One region of the Priestia sp. KCTC 13724 genome, then DNA from elsewhere that is predicted to be linked to it. Evidence: predicted binding sites of a transcription regulator. Region 1 holds the regulator's gene; the other holds the start of a gene.

Region 1 (7,505 bases):
AAGCAGTGTTTGTACTCCAAAAAGCGCTTGCTTCCGTTTACTTTTATCCCAATAAGTTCGCTCCTAATCATGGAATAGACGGAATTTATGGAGCCAATACAGCTAATGCTGTTGCTCGCTTTCAAAAAGTCTATTTGCCAAAAGAAGTGGATGGAATTTACGGACCGAACGTTCGATTAAAATTAGAAGAAGTGATGAAAGGAAAATAACGAGCATAGAACCTATGCTCGTTATTTTTGAAGACGGTCTTTAATTAGTTTATATAAAGCATTTATTCCTAAGCTAATGCTAATTGTAATTCCTGACAAAGCAACGATAAAGGCGATGTACTCAAACAATGAATAATCTTTTATTGCGCTCCAGCTTAGGTTTTTATTCCAGCTTTCAATAACTAAATTCATTCCGTAAATACCGGATAGCACAGTATAGATGGTCAAAATCAACAGTAGATAATTATGACGTTTCCCTGCAATTTTTTCTTGATTTTGATATAAAGTCCCAAGTGTTTCCTTCACTTCTTGGTAGAGTGAATCAATGTGAAAGGTCTTTTTGAAAAGTCTAGAAAATTCTTGTCCTTCCGTTCGAGAACTGATTTCTAAAAACAAGTACTTACCTGAAAAGAGTGTGATAGAGCGGATGAGTCGCTCAATAGCGTTTTGGTCTTTTTCAAATGTAAGCTGCGAATATTGATAAGATAGTTTCAACAGTACAATTTTATAAAAGAAATGTAAAAATAGATTATAGTAGTGCTGACCAAATAGGTGATTCATTAACATTTGATTCGTCTCTTCATCGGCTGAATGTGAAATGCAAGAAAAAACGTGGTCTGTTACAACATAGTATGTTTCGGGCGTCCATCGCTTGTAGACGTGTTGATCATTGTATTCATCAATATATTCTTGGTTTCTAGCTGAAATAAATGGTTTACCGCCAGTATCATAGCTGTTCAGTTGTCCAGTTCGAAATAAGGTGCCACTGCTAATAGGCTGTTCATTGTTGACGGTTACGTAACTTAGTACGTACATCCGTTCATCAATAAAATAAGGCAGGCTTCCAAAATGTTTGCTGTGCTGTGTTTCTTGCTCAATGTAAGGTTTTAGAAACGGTGTTAAGTTTGAAAAAATATAATCTTGTACTTTATCATAGGTTTTATTTTTGTATGTAATGGTCGCTCCGTGCTCTTCAGCTAATTTAGGCTCTAATACGCGAAAATGATTCATAAACTCAATGACGTCATCGTACGAATAATGGTTTCCCTTTACTTCGATACGAATCGTCATTACACCGATTTCAAATGGGCATAAAAAAATATCAATAGACAAAACTTCACTTAGAATTGTTGACGCTTTTGTTTCAAATGTAATTTCTTGATTCACCTTTTTTGAAAATCGAATGAGCCCTGTTTCTTTTGGTGATTGAGGAAAGAGAATACATTCGATATAAGGAAGAAAGTATTGATCAAGGCTAGCGTGGGAAACAAAATAGTCTTTGCTATAAAATTTCTTTTCTAAATCTGTATTCTCTAGAGAAAAAAAGTCAAATTCATGCTCATAAAGAGCTGAAACTAAATCTTTTTTCTCTTTTCGGTTAAAAGAAAAAGGAAACAAGAACATGTTTATTGCACGATTCGGTGTAATATCTTGAAAAGGAGAGTTCATTGCTTGCCACTTATCCACTGAGAAATTCCCTCCCTTATGCTTTTCATTATTGCTCTTTAAGTAATATACCTATATTTGACCAAAAAAAAACATAAAAGAGGCTGGGACATAACAAAATGATTGCTTCTAAAAGACGAACACTAGCTGTTCCCATCTCTTTGGTTTGTCTCAACACATTCGTTCCATTGCGCTACGGCCACTCGCTTTCCGCGGGGAGGAACCTGAACTTCCTCGCTGCGCTGCGGGATCTCCATTTTCCCTCTCTTTCCCGCAGGAGTCGAGTGTCCTACGCTCCATTCCACCCTGTTTCCAACATTGTTTTCACAATCAACAAAAAAACCTGAACGATTAAAAGTTATGAACTCTCAATCGTTCAGGTATAGTAGAGGCTGAACTACTTATGTCTCAGTCTCTTTTCTTAATGAATGGAGCGATATACTCCAATGACTTTTCCTAAAATAGTTACATGACGTAAGATAATAGGTGCCATTGTGGAGTTTTCTGGCTGTAAGCGAACGAAATTATCTTCTTTAAAGAAACGTTTGACAGTTGCTTCGTTGTCTTCCGTCATTGCTACAACAATATCGCCGTTATTAGCTGTTTGCTGTTGGCGAACAATGACCATATCTCCATCTAGTATACCGGCTTCAATCATACTTTCTCCCATAATTTCTAACATAAATACTTGCTCATCTGGAGAGGCGTACTTGTCAGGTAACGGAAAGTATTCTTCTACATTTTCAATTGCAGTAATTGGAAAGCCTGCCGTAACTTTACCGATAACAGGAACATTTATAACTGCACTTTGTGGAATGCTTACATCGGCCTCTGCTTGAAGAACTTCAATTGCTCTTGGTTTTGTGGGGTCTCTACGAATTAGACCTTTACTTTCTAAACGAGCTAAGTGCCCGTGAACTGTTGAACTAGATGCTAAACCAACTGCTTCACCAATTTCGCGAACAGATGGGGGATATCCTTTTAATTTCACTTCATGCTTAATGAAATCTAGTATTTCTTGTTGACGTTTTGATAGCTTCATACATTTCACCTCATTTTTAGCTATTCTTTGCTATAAATTATATCATGGCTATATATAATATACAAACATAAGTTCGAAAAAACCCATTGACAGAAACGGATGTTCGCAATAAAATGAGAACATACATTCTGAGGGGGATTTGAAATGAGACCATTAATAGAATCTATTAAACATTATACTACCTTTTTTGTGGTTATCGCCGCACTTACATATGTCTTGACGTTGCTATTAGGAGCAGATAGAGTGGAGTTAGAAAAATATACAACTGTTACTATTGCAAAGGGTGACACTATTTGGGAATTATCCCAAGAATATAGTAAGCATCATAATTTATCACCAAATGAATTTGTAGAATGGGTCCAAAATATGAATGAGCTAACTGTTCCATCTACACAGTCGCTTTCTCCGGGAGATCAGTTATATATTCCGGTATTGAAATCTGATTTAGCAAGTGATCATCAGATTGCTTTTGATAAGTGAACTAGAGCTACGAGTCCTCTACTGAACGATGGTAGGGGTTTTAGTGTTTGGAAATGAAGAAAGGGAGCTAGAAAGATGAAAGCAGTTATCTATTGTCGAGTAAGTACGGATAAAGAAGCCCAAGAGACATCGTTAAAGAGGCAGGAAGAAGAGTTAATGCAACTTGCTAAGATGCATAATTTTACAGTTTGTGAAGTTATTTCTGAAAAAGCGAGCGGCTATGAAGTTGACCGAGAAGGAATATTAGAAGTCTTAGAATTATTAAAAGCAGAAGACGTTTCTACCCTGCTTATTCAGGATGAAACACGACTGGGGCGTGGAAATGCAAGGATTGCTTTACTACACGCGTTAAATAAAGAGAAAGTAGCAATTTACACGATTAGTCATCAGGGACAGCTACAGCTATCAGAAGCTGATTCCATGTTGTTAAACATCATTAGCTTGGTGGAAGAACATCAAAGAAAATTACATAATGCAAAAATTAAACGAGGTATGAAAAGAGCAGTTGCTAATGGGTATCACCCGGAGCATAATTTGAAAAACCAGCATGTAAACTCAGGTAGAGAACGAAAGGAAGTTCCCATAGAAGAAATTGTACAACTACGTAATAATGGCTTAACATTTGCAGAAATTGCTGTCACGCTAAAAGGCTTTGGTTATAAGGTATCAAAAGCAACTGTACACCGTCGCTATCAGGAGTACTGCGACGACCAAGGCGAGCTTCTTGCTAAAAAACAAGAGATTTAGTAAGATGTGTAGTATTGTATTATGCTTTAAACTGTATTAAAAAGCGAGGAGTTCTGACAAAATGTTGTCTAAAGATAAAATGGCACGAATCAATCAACTATCTAAAAAATCAAAGGCGGAAGGTTTAACAGAAGCTGAAGCACAAGAACAGCAAGAGCTTCGCAAAGAATATTTACAAACGTTCCGTCAATCAATGACAAATCATCTTCATACGATTAAAGTTGTTGATGAAAAAGGGAATGACGTAACCCCTAAAAAACTGAAAGATAGCAAAAAGAAGCGTCTACACTAAGGCGATGGTTTGCTGTGGTGCAAAAACTAGGGAAATGAGTTTCTCTAGTTTTTTTTGTATATTTTTGCGTTTGGAAACGAAAAATGTAAAAGTACGAAAAAAAACGAATCAAATATTGTACAAAATCGTTAATCATTAGTATGATTACATATATACATAGTTTTGAAAGGAATGAAGAGTTATGACACAACGTATTGAAGATCTTTCAATTGCAACAATTCGTACTTTATCAATTGATGCTATTGAAAAAGCAAATTCAGGTCACCCAGGTATGCCAATGGGAGCAGCTCCAATGGCGTACACGCTATGGACAAAGTTTATGAATATTAACCCATCAAATCCGGATTGGTTTAACCGTGATCGCTTTGTTTTATCAGCAGGACATGGTTCAGCACTTCTATATAGCTTATTACACTTAGCAGGCTATGACCTATCAATTGACGATTTAAAAAACTTCCGTCAATGGGGAAGTAAAACACCAGGTCATCCAGAGTATGGTCACACAGCAGGTGTTGATGCAACAACTGGTCCATTAGGACAAGGAATTGCAATGGCAGTTGGTAAAGCGATGGCTGAGCGTCATTTAGCCGAAACATATAATAAAGAGGGACTTGAAATCGTTGATCACTTTACATACGGTATTTGTGGTGACGGAGACTTAATGGAAGGTGTATCAGCTGAAGCAGCTTCATTAGCAGCGCACTTAAAATTAGGTCGCCTTGTCGTGCTTTATGATTCAAACGACATCTCATTAGACGGAGATTTAGACCGTTCATTCTCTGAAAACGTAGAAGGTCGTTTCAAAGCTTACGGATGGCAAGTAATTCGCGTAGAAGATGGAAATGACGTAGCAGAGCTTTCAAGTGCAATCGAAGCAGCTAAAGAAGATCTTTCTCGTCCAACTTTAATTGAAGTAAAAACAACAATTGGTTATGGTTCTCCAAACCATGCGGGAACATCAGGTGTTCACGGTGCGCCACTAGGTGCAGATGAAACAAAATTAACAAAAGAAGCGTATAGCTGGACGTTTGAAGAAGATTTCTATGTGCCAGAAGAAGTTTATGCACACTTTAAAGCAACGATTGCTGATGAAGGTGCAAAGAAAGAAAAAGAATGGAACGACGTTTTTGCTCAGTATAAAGAAAAACATCCTGAGCTAGCCGCTCAATTTGAATTAGCTGTACAAGGTAAACTTCCAGAAGGTTGGGAACAACAATTACCTGTATATGAAACTGGTTCAAGCTTAGCAACTCGTGCTTCATCAGGTGAAGTATTAAACGCAGTAGCACAAGCTGTTCCTCAATTCTTTGGTGGTTCAGCAGATCTTGCTGGTTCAAACAAAACAATGATCAAAGGTGCAGAAGACTTTACTGCAAAAGATTACAGTGGACGCAACATCTGGTTTGGTGTTCGTGAATTTGCAATGGGCGCAGCGCTTAACGGTATGGCTCTTCATGGTGGTGTAAAAGTATTCGGCGGTACGTTCTTCGTATTCTCTGATTACCTACGTCCAGCAATTCGTCTAGCAGCATTAATGAAGCTACCTGTTACGTATGTATTTACGCATGACAGTATTGCAGTTGGTGAAGATGGTCCAACACATGAGCCAATCGAGCAATTACCTTCATTACGCGCAATGCCTGGTCTATCAGTTATTCGTCCAGCAGACGCTAACGAAACGGCTGCAGCATGGCGCTTATCATTAGAGTCTACAGATACGCCAACAGCGCTTGTGTTAACTCGTCAAAACTTACCGACTCTTGAAGGTACGAGTGAAACTGCTTATGAAGGTGTTTCAAAAGGGGCTTACGTTGTATCAAAAGCAGGTAAAGAACAGGCGGATGCACTTCTACTTGCAACTGGTTCTGAAGTAAGCTTAGCAGTAGAAGCACAAAAAGCACTTGAAGCAGAAGGTGTTTCAGTAGCTGTTGTCAGCATGCCATCATGGGATCGCTTCGAGAAGCAGTCAGCTGAGTACAAAGAAAGTGTTATTCCAAAATCAGTGAAGAAGCGCTTAGGTATTGAAATGGCTTCGACATTAGGTTGGGAGCGCTATGTAGGTGACGAAGGTCAAGTTCTTGGCATTAACCATTTCGGTGCTTCTGCTCCTGGTGAAATAATTATGAAGGAATTTGGCTTTACAGTTGATAACGTTGTAGCAAGAGTAAAAAGCATGTTAAATGCATAATTGATAAAAAAGAGGCTGGGACATAAATAATTCAGCCAATGATAAACCTGAACGATTGAGAGTCTCTCACTTTTAATCGTTCAGGTTTTTTGTTTGATTGTGAAAACAATGTTGGAAACAGGGGGGAATGGAGCGTAGGACACTCGACTCCTGCGGGAAAGAGAGGGAAAATGGAGATCCCGCAGCGCAATGGAACGAACGTGTTCAGACAAACCAAAGAGATGGGAACGGCTATTGTTCGTCTCTTAGAAGCAATCATTTTGTTATGTCCCAAACTCTTTTTGTTTCGACAAAAAAACAAAAGAATTTTTGCATCAATAGACAACCATTGCAATGTGGACAAGCTATAATAAAAAAATAAAAAGGCGAAAGTAAGGAGGAGAAGTATGAGAACATATGAAGTATATTTAATGGAAGACGAAGTAGCAAAAGCATATTTTCAAAGAGAGAAGCTTGTTTTTCAACTATTTGTGGATTATAAAATGAAGAGAGGCTTAGAAGATCAATATCTTCAAAAGCAGGTTGAATACATTACAAGACCCCTTGCTATTTCATATATTCAGCGCGCGATACTTCAAATATTTTCTCAATACCCTCACTTCTTTATACACAATGATCATTTTGTTTTAGAATACCCACACAAAAAAAGCCGGGCTTCGCTGAAAATAAATAGTCGATGTATAACGATTGAAGGAGATGGAAATGTTGATGCAGAGACCGCTTTCTTTGAAGTGCTGCGAAAGCTTGATGCGTGCTATCTAGCAATTAATTACGGGACAGAAGAGTACGGATGGCTAAGGCCTGTTAAAACAAGAAAATATGTGTAATTATTTAAGGGAATTAGTCTGGAAATATTGTATATTGGCGAATGATTTAGTACACTGTAAGGTAGACAACACGAAGGAGGAAGTTGTAGTATGTGGCCATATATTCTAGTTGGTATTCTAGCATTGCTTGCTGGGGTAGCGCTAGGATTTTTCATTGCTCGTAAATACATGATGAGCTACTTTAAGAAAAATCCACCAATTAATGAACAAATGTTAAAAATGATGATGATGCAAATGGGCATGAAACCATCACAGAAGAAGATTAACCAAATGA
Region 2 (7,505 bases), on a different contig from region 1:
TAAATATACAATGATTGACAATTTTGTAATCTAGTATTAACATTTAATAATATAACCTAGTCATAGAGAAAGGTGTTTTAAAATGAATTCTTCAGCACGTATTACCGCTATTGGGACCTATGTTCCTGAAAATAAACTAACCAATGACCAACTTGAACAACTTGTTGATACTAGCGATGAATGGATTGTACAAAGGACAGGTATGAAAGAAAGAAGAATTGCAAGCAGTGAGGAGTACTCTTCTCATCTAGCGTTTAAAGCAATTGAAAACTTAGTAGCAAGCTATCACAAAAATATCCATGACGTCGACTGTATTATCGTTGCCACTACGACACCTGACTATGCCTTTCCGAGCGTAGCTTGTCAAATTCAAGATTACTTTGAGATTAATAGTGCAGGAACATTCGATTTTAACGCAACGTGCGCTGGCTTTACTTACGGATTACATATCGCTAATAGCTTTATCACATCTGGATTACACCAAAAAGTCTTAGTCGTTACAGCAGAGACGCTATCAAAAGTAACGGATTATAAAGACCGCTCTACCTGCATCTTATTTGGCGACGGAGCAGCAGCTGTATTAGTTGAACAAGATTTTGAAAGTCCAAGCTTTATAGCAACTCATATGGGATCAAAGGGCAGCGGTGGTAAGCATGTGTATCGAACAAACTTATCTGTAACGATGAACGGAGAACAGCTTAAAACCCCTGGGAAAATGGTTCAAAATGGACGTGAAGTGTATAAATGGGCTACCAGAACCGTTCCAGCAGGTATTGATTCGCTGTTACAACAAACCAATCTTCAAAAAGAAAACATTGATTGGTTCGTCCCGCACAGCGCAAACTTGCGTATGATTGAATCCATTTGTGAAAAAGCTGAATTCCCCCGCGAAAAACTATTAACAAGCGTCGAGTATTACGGCAATACATCAGCTGTTTCCATTCCTCTCGCTTTACAGCTTGCCTTAAAAGAGGGTAAGTTGCAGAAAAATCATCTTGTACTTCTGTATGGGTTTGGAGGAGGACTAACTCATGCAGGTTATATCATTAGATGGAGCCTCGATGAACGTTAAACCTTTTTTTCATATTGTTTATGGAAGGAGTTAAGGACGATATCTACGAATAAAGAATCAAAGTTAGACAAATGGCGTGCTAAATACGGAACAATAACTATCGGATGCAGCAGCTTAGTAACTACCTATTCGAACTGGGGCAGCAACTGGTTTTGGACGATTCTTGGCGTAATTGTAGGGCTAACATGCGTCACTATGGGCATTTTCGACCTTAAAAAACACACAACGAAATACAAAAAAGCACAGCCATAAAAACAGCTGTGCTTTCTATATATCTAACGGACGCAAATTCGCCTCAATTTCTGCTCGACGCGGTTCTAAAAATGGTGGTAGAGCGAGCTTCTCTCCCATCGTTTCTTTTGGTTCGTCGGTTGCAAAACCAGGGGTATCGGTTGAAAGTTCAAACAAGATGCCATTTGGCTCTTTAAAGTAAATCGCTTTAAAATAGTAGCGTTCGACTTCTCCGGAATGAGGAATGCGAGCCTGGTTTAAGCGTTCAAGCCAGTAGCGGTATTCCTGCTCATTTGGAACACGAAACGCAACGTGATGAACGCCACCTCTTCCTAGCCTTGCTTTTGGCACCCCGGGTTCTTCTACAATATGTACTTCAGCTCCGCTTCCCCCTTCTCCTGTTGCATACACTTCCATTGAATCATAAGATCTTACATGACGAAAGCCCATAACGTTTGTTAAGATATCTGCTGTTAGCTTCGCTTCTGCAACTGTTAAGGTAACAGGGCCTAAGCCAATAATCGCATGATTCTCCTCAATATCTTCTCGCTTCCAAGGAACACCGGCACGTACACCTTTTTCTCCGTCATCTGCAACAAGCATGAGGCGTGTGCCTTCGTAATCACGAAACGCAAGAGCGTTGCGACCTGCTTGAGTTGTCAGCTCATCGTGATCGATTTGTAGCTCTTCAAAGCGCTGTTTCCAATAGTAAAGCGACTCCGTCGTCGGCACACGCAAGGATACGGTTGAAATATCTGTTGTTCCAGGATAGGTTCTACCAAGACCAGGAATATCAAAATAAGTGACTTCCGTTCCCGGTGTCCCTTCTGCATCTGCGTAAAAAAGATGATAGGATTGCGGATTATCTTGATTAACCGTCTTTTTTACAAGACGCATCCCCAGTACATTGGTAAAGAAGTCATAATTTTTTTCGGCTTTTCCCGTTAAAATTGAAACGTGATGCAGACCTAGTAGTTCCATTACTTTCACGCCTTTCTATTCGTTCCATTATTGAACTGCTTCTAATTCTTTTTCTTTAATTAGTGTACCCAACCTTGCATTGTAATTTTCTCCACCCTGTCCATGGTGAATGTGACTATGGCAAATGGGACAAAGTGCCGCAACTTGATCCACTTTGTTTAACCCGCTGTCAGTTAAGTGGTTGATGTGGTGAATCTCTAAATACGGCATTCCTTTTTTATCTTTAAATGATGCTGGTGCTCCGCATGATTCACACTTTCCGTTCGCTCGCACTTTCACATAATGATTAAGGAGTGCTATCTTTTTCGTTAAGCTCTTTTCCTCATAGAACCGTTCTAATAACTCTTCTTTTACCGTTGAGTCAATGTTAACTGCGTTCGCTTTCTCTTCTAATATATGGTTACACTTTAGTTCAAACATAATCGCTTCGCGAAAGCTTCCGTCTGCATCCCACATCAACTCAAGCTGATGGTTTGCATACGTCATCTCGTCTAAAAACTCGACAATCCCAGGCTCTACGTACTGAAATAAATAGATGGTTTCGCCGTTCGCTGCGTGTTCCATCACGGCTTTATTTCCTTTAATTAGCTGCATCGTACCGCGCTGTCCTTCTCCAGTGTAAAAAAAGGTTGTTTGATCGTCGTTCCACCCATGAGAAGTACCGTATTCTTCACCACTCATCTTTGTAAAAATAAAGATATATGGATGCTCTTTTGGCGTTGAAATTTCACTTTGCTCCTGTCCTTTATAAAGGTCATGAATTTGCTTGCGGCGATATCGCTTTCCTCGTACAAAAGCCTCACCAAACTGTAAATCTGTAATCACAATTGTGCCCCCTGATGTAGATCTCTTTTCTTAGTTTTAGTGTATCATAAAAAAGCACAACTTGAGTTTAGTTGTGCTTAAAAAGGAGCGTCTTTCTTTGGACAATTATCATTTTAAAAAAGGTTTATATACTAAGAGTTATTGATCTTCCACCTCTACTAAAAAAACTCTTTCGTTAAAGCCACCTTTCTCATCTGCTTTTTGCTGACGCACATGTTCCAGCTGCTGAGGAGTTGCGCCGTTTAATGCAGCAAGCGCATAAACAACTTCCAGTAAATCCGCAAGCTCTTCTACTGCCTCGTGCTCCGTTTTGGCTTCCTTATATTCGCTCCATTCTTCTTCAGCTTTTTTCTTTAGTTCCTTTTTGTATTCATCAATAGTGAGGTTGCTTGTTGTATACTTCTTTCCGCTTTGTTCGATAATCTGCGGAATGTAATCACGGACTAGCTTATTATAAGCAGGCATTTGCTCGGCTCCTTTCCTCTAAATGATATGACTAATTATACTAAAAGGTGGAAATAAGGTGTAGTAAAGTGAATCGTTATGAATGGTATATTTTCTCTATTATGCCATTGACAAAATACGAACTAATGTTCTAATATTGAAATAGATGGAAAGGATGGTTATGTATGAGACCTAAACTGAATCAACACATTAAGACAAAAGAATTTCTCAGCTATTATTGGTTAAAGAAAGAACTACAAGGTTTTTGCCACGACCACCACATCTCCAGAAGTGGCTCCAAAGCAGAATTAACAGAGCGAATTCATCTCTTTTTGCAAACTGGAGAAATAAAACGTCCTGTTCATAAAAAGACGGGTGCTCCTAACGGTAAGAAGTTAGAAGAACTGAGTCTTGACACTGTTATTACAAAACACCATCGCTGTAGCCAAAGCGTACGGACATTTTTCAAAACTATCATTCCAAACTTTCATTTTTCAACCTATATCCAAAACTACTTTAAACAGAATGGTGGCAAGACATATCGTGATGTTGTGACGGCCTGGTATGAAGAAGAAAGCCGAAAAAAAGATCCTTCCTATCAGCGAGAAATTGGAGCCCAGTTTGAATATAACCAGTTTACAAGAGATTTCTTTGCAGACCCAACCAACAAAGGGAAAAGCCGTGCAGATGCAATTGCAGCGTGGCGTGCAGTAAAAGAACAGCCTGGAGCTCGAACATATAAAAGAAAAAACTAGGCACCGTACATGCCTAGTTTTCTACTACATTATGAAAGTCGTTTTGAAATAAAAAAGGAAATTGTTGCTGCTAGCATTGCGACTACAAGCGGAAACATGTAGGCACTATCACCAAAGGTAACAGTACTTCCTAACGTTCCAACTTTTTCTCCCACCTCTGGATTGTACAGCATGGTTAGCAACATACCACTACCTACTTGAAATACAAGCATTAAGACGACAAAGCTAGCAATAAAGACTATGTAATTTTTCAATGAATATCGCCTCCCCTTTATTTCTATTACGAACGAACATTCAAAAAGATTCATTTCGTGGAAAATAAAGTAATTTATTCTTCACTACTGTTCTTCAACAAGTTTTGAATATAAGAAGCATCTTCCACAGGAATTGTAGAATAGTCAACTTCATCCCACGTCTCACCCGTACGTTCCGCTATAACAGCTCCCTTATCGTTTAACCAAAGGCGAGATTCAACTAATAATGCTGATTGCTTCGGACTATTAAATGCTACGTAAAGATCCGGATTATTTATATCTACATTCGCGGTATCAATGCTTTCTCTGTGAGCGTAAATCATTGATAAGTTATCGACAGCAGCTTGATTTTCTAAGTCCGTAATGACCTTTTGAACGTCTGTCTCTCCGTCCTTCCCGTCGCCAATCCAGATTTCCCGAGTGACTTGATCAGACGTGGATTTTCCAAATACGTATCCTCCTAGAAAAAGTAAAAGCGCACCTATTATAATGGCAAATGGCTTGAAGTATCCTTTCACACAATAACCTCCTACAGTACTAATGAGTTTAGTATATCATTATTTTTATAAAATTCGTTATTTTCTTCCTTTTAGCATCTTATTCACCAAAGTTCCCCCTAACGCTTCCATAAAAAAACCTCTCTGAAGCAGAGAGGCTTTAAACGATAACAACAAATAAACTAAATAGCGCAATTGGAGCTACAAAAAATCCAAGTACATGCTTCCAATGATATGGCGTCTTTTTAAATGCCAATAAGCGATCCACAATAAAGAAAAAAAGCAGCATCGGGATGAAAAAAAGTGATAAAACAAAATGTAAAGCACCCGTAATCCACCACTTGTACTTACCTTCCCAGCGATTTGTAATCGTTTGCACAATTAGCTCTACCACAAAAGAGGTTAAGATAACAGCTGAGCCTACAATAAAAAAGTAGTACCCAAGCGCGAAAAAACTCCCTTCTTTCTTAAACTCCTGAATAAAGTTAAGGATAGTAAAGTCAGCTGGCTTATCCGCAGGTATAATCGCCGTGACAAACGCTAAGACACTAATGGCAACAACCATGATTAGTCCTGCAATAAGCTTACGACTAATTAAATAGCCCATCGACTTTACAGATGAGGTTTCATTCATATATTCGTTCCTTCCTTATGTATCTTCTCTACTTTAATAAGTAGCAACATACAGCCTAAGCTGAAATATTTTACTAAAAGTGTATGAAACAACCTGTCAAAAGTCAATGAAAAACGTCCTATCCACTAGGAATAGAACGTTCTTCAACCACTTTTACTTCTCAACAACTGGATTTGACTGAGCTACTCGCTTTCCTACTGTTAACGTTAAGACGAAACAAACGAATAAAACGATGGCCGCTGCTACATATGGAAAGTTGATATCAATATCAAATAAAATCCCTGCAACAAGAGGTCCTGCAATGTTTCCTAAACTTGTGTAAGCAGAATTTAAGCCGGCTACGTAGCCCTGCTGTTCTTGAGCAAGTTTTGACATTTGTGTACTAATAGCTGGTCGTAAAATATCGATTGCTAAAAACAGCGTAAACGTTACGACAACAATCAACCAGTATGCATGCGTGAACAAAGTTAAAAGTACGAATAAGCCTGCTACAAACAGACAGATTGAAATAACCCTTTTCTCACCAAACTTATTGACAATCCACCCAAAAATAGTGAGCTGAACAACAGCTCCTGCAATGGAACCAAACGTGATAATAAATGCTATATCCTTTGGCGTAAAGCCGAATTTACGATCTACAAATAAACCAAATACCGTCTCATAATTCGCTAAGCCAAACGAAGCAACAAACACAATAGTTAAGCTTAAAAAGTACGGTTCCTTATACGAATTACGTAACTGTGTAAATAAGCCCTGCTTTTCTGGTTGAAGTGGGTCAGCCTTCACGCGTTCTTCCATTGGTGATTCAGGCAGAACAAATAAGGTAAGTAAGGCTGCGAAAACTCCTGCAACGGCTGCTGAATAAAACGGGACTCGCATGCCAAATTCAGCAATGAATCCACCGATTCCAGGGCCGATGATAAAGCCTGTTGTGATTGCTGCATTAATATACCCCATTCCTGTTGCGCGCTCTTTTGGCGTCGTAATATCAGCTGTATAAGCCATAACGGCTGGCATAATTAACGCTGCACTAATTCCGCCCAGCATACGAGCGCCAAACAATAGCGCCGGTGCATTAGCAATTCCAAATAGCCACTCTGACACGGCAAAGATCAACATACCGGTAACGATCATTTTTTTACGCCCAAAAGAATCCGATAATCTCCCTGCAACAGGTGAGAAGATAAGCTGTGTTAACGAAAATGCAGCGACAAGCATTCCGACAATACTTCCGCTAATTTGTAGCTCAATCATATAGGTTGGCATAATAGGAATCACAAGACCTATTCCCATAAACACCAAAAAGATGTTAAGCATTAAGAGCAGCATAGCCCCTTTATTTCTTAACAGTAGTGACATAAATAACCCTCCAACTTTCTCCTATATTCTCCATAAAACACGAAAACTATTTTTGTTTTTTTAGTTTTTTTAGCCGATAAAAGAGACTGACTTCACAAAATAAAAGGTCTGTCAGACTCTGTCACATGCGCTCTATTAAAATGTTGATTTGACCTTACTTGTTAAAAGGCCCTGCAATAACATATCAACAATCGTATCGAGCGCATCTGATACGGTTAGTCGATTTTCTAAAAAGAAACTTCGATCTAAGGTCGAATTTACAGCATCAATGATTACTTTCATCATTAAATCAAGGTTGCGATTCACAATAATTCCTTCTTCTATTCCTTGCTTCATTAGCTCTCTCAGTGAGTCCCACTGGTTCAAAGCTACGTTTAACTGTTTCCACTGTGCCGGGTAGTAGCGCTTCATTTGCTCAATGATACATAAGTCATAGAAGTCATTATACTCTGG

The links. The regulator LexA, encoded in region 1, represses DNA repair genes until DNA is damaged. The targets are predictions, from matches to a motif close to CGAACATATGTTCG.
Region 2: a site for LexA is predicted at 3,693-3,706, ahead of AC1UFB_RS14745 (DUF6434 domain-containing protein). Genes of this name have one in related genera too.

Annotation. Positions count from the first base shown of each region.
Region 1 is NZ_JBXDLD010000169.1:42,748-50,252, reverse strand. It holds gene AC1UFB_RS19040 (GH25 family lysozyme) at 1-209, shown strand, start outside; gene AC1UFB_RS19035 (magnesium transporter CorA family protein) at 231-1,676, opposite strand; gene AC1UFB_RS19030 (hypothetical protein) at 1,799-1,960, opposite strand; gene lexA (transcriptional repressor LexA) at 2,077-2,697, opposite strand; gene yneA (cell division suppressor protein YneA) at 2,842-3,177, shown strand; gene AC1UFB_RS19015 (YneB family resolvase-like protein) at 3,253-3,924, shown strand; gene AC1UFB_RS19010 (DUF896 domain-containing protein) at 3,986-4,216, shown strand; gene tkt (transketolase) at 4,398-6,404, shown strand; gene AC1UFB_RS19000 (hypothetical protein) at 6,532-6,765, shown strand; gene sirA (sporulation inhibitor of replication protein SirA) at 6,791-7,231, shown strand; gene AC1UFB_RS18990 (YneF family protein) at 7,322-7,505, shown strand, end outside.
Region 2 is NZ_JBXDLD010000108.1:13,517-21,021, reverse strand. It holds gene AC1UFB_RS14765 (beta-ketoacyl-ACP synthase 3) at 83-1,072, shown strand; gene AC1UFB_RS14760 (ring-cleaving dioxygenase) at 1,340-2,284, opposite strand; gene AC1UFB_RS14755 (SRA domain-containing endonuclease) at 2,312-3,109, opposite strand; gene AC1UFB_RS14750 (nucleoside triphosphate pyrophosphohydrolase) at 3,248-3,574, opposite strand; gene AC1UFB_RS14745 (DUF6434 domain-containing protein) at 3,739-4,308, shown strand; gene AC1UFB_RS14740 (hypothetical protein) at 4,338-4,562, opposite strand; gene AC1UFB_RS14735 (hypothetical protein) at 4,637-5,080, opposite strand; gene AC1UFB_RS14730 (hypothetical protein) at 5,220-5,693, opposite strand; gene AC1UFB_RS14725 (MFS transporter) at 5,847-7,052, opposite strand; gene AC1UFB_RS14720 (TetR/AcrR family transcriptional regulator) at 7,188-7,505, opposite strand, start outside.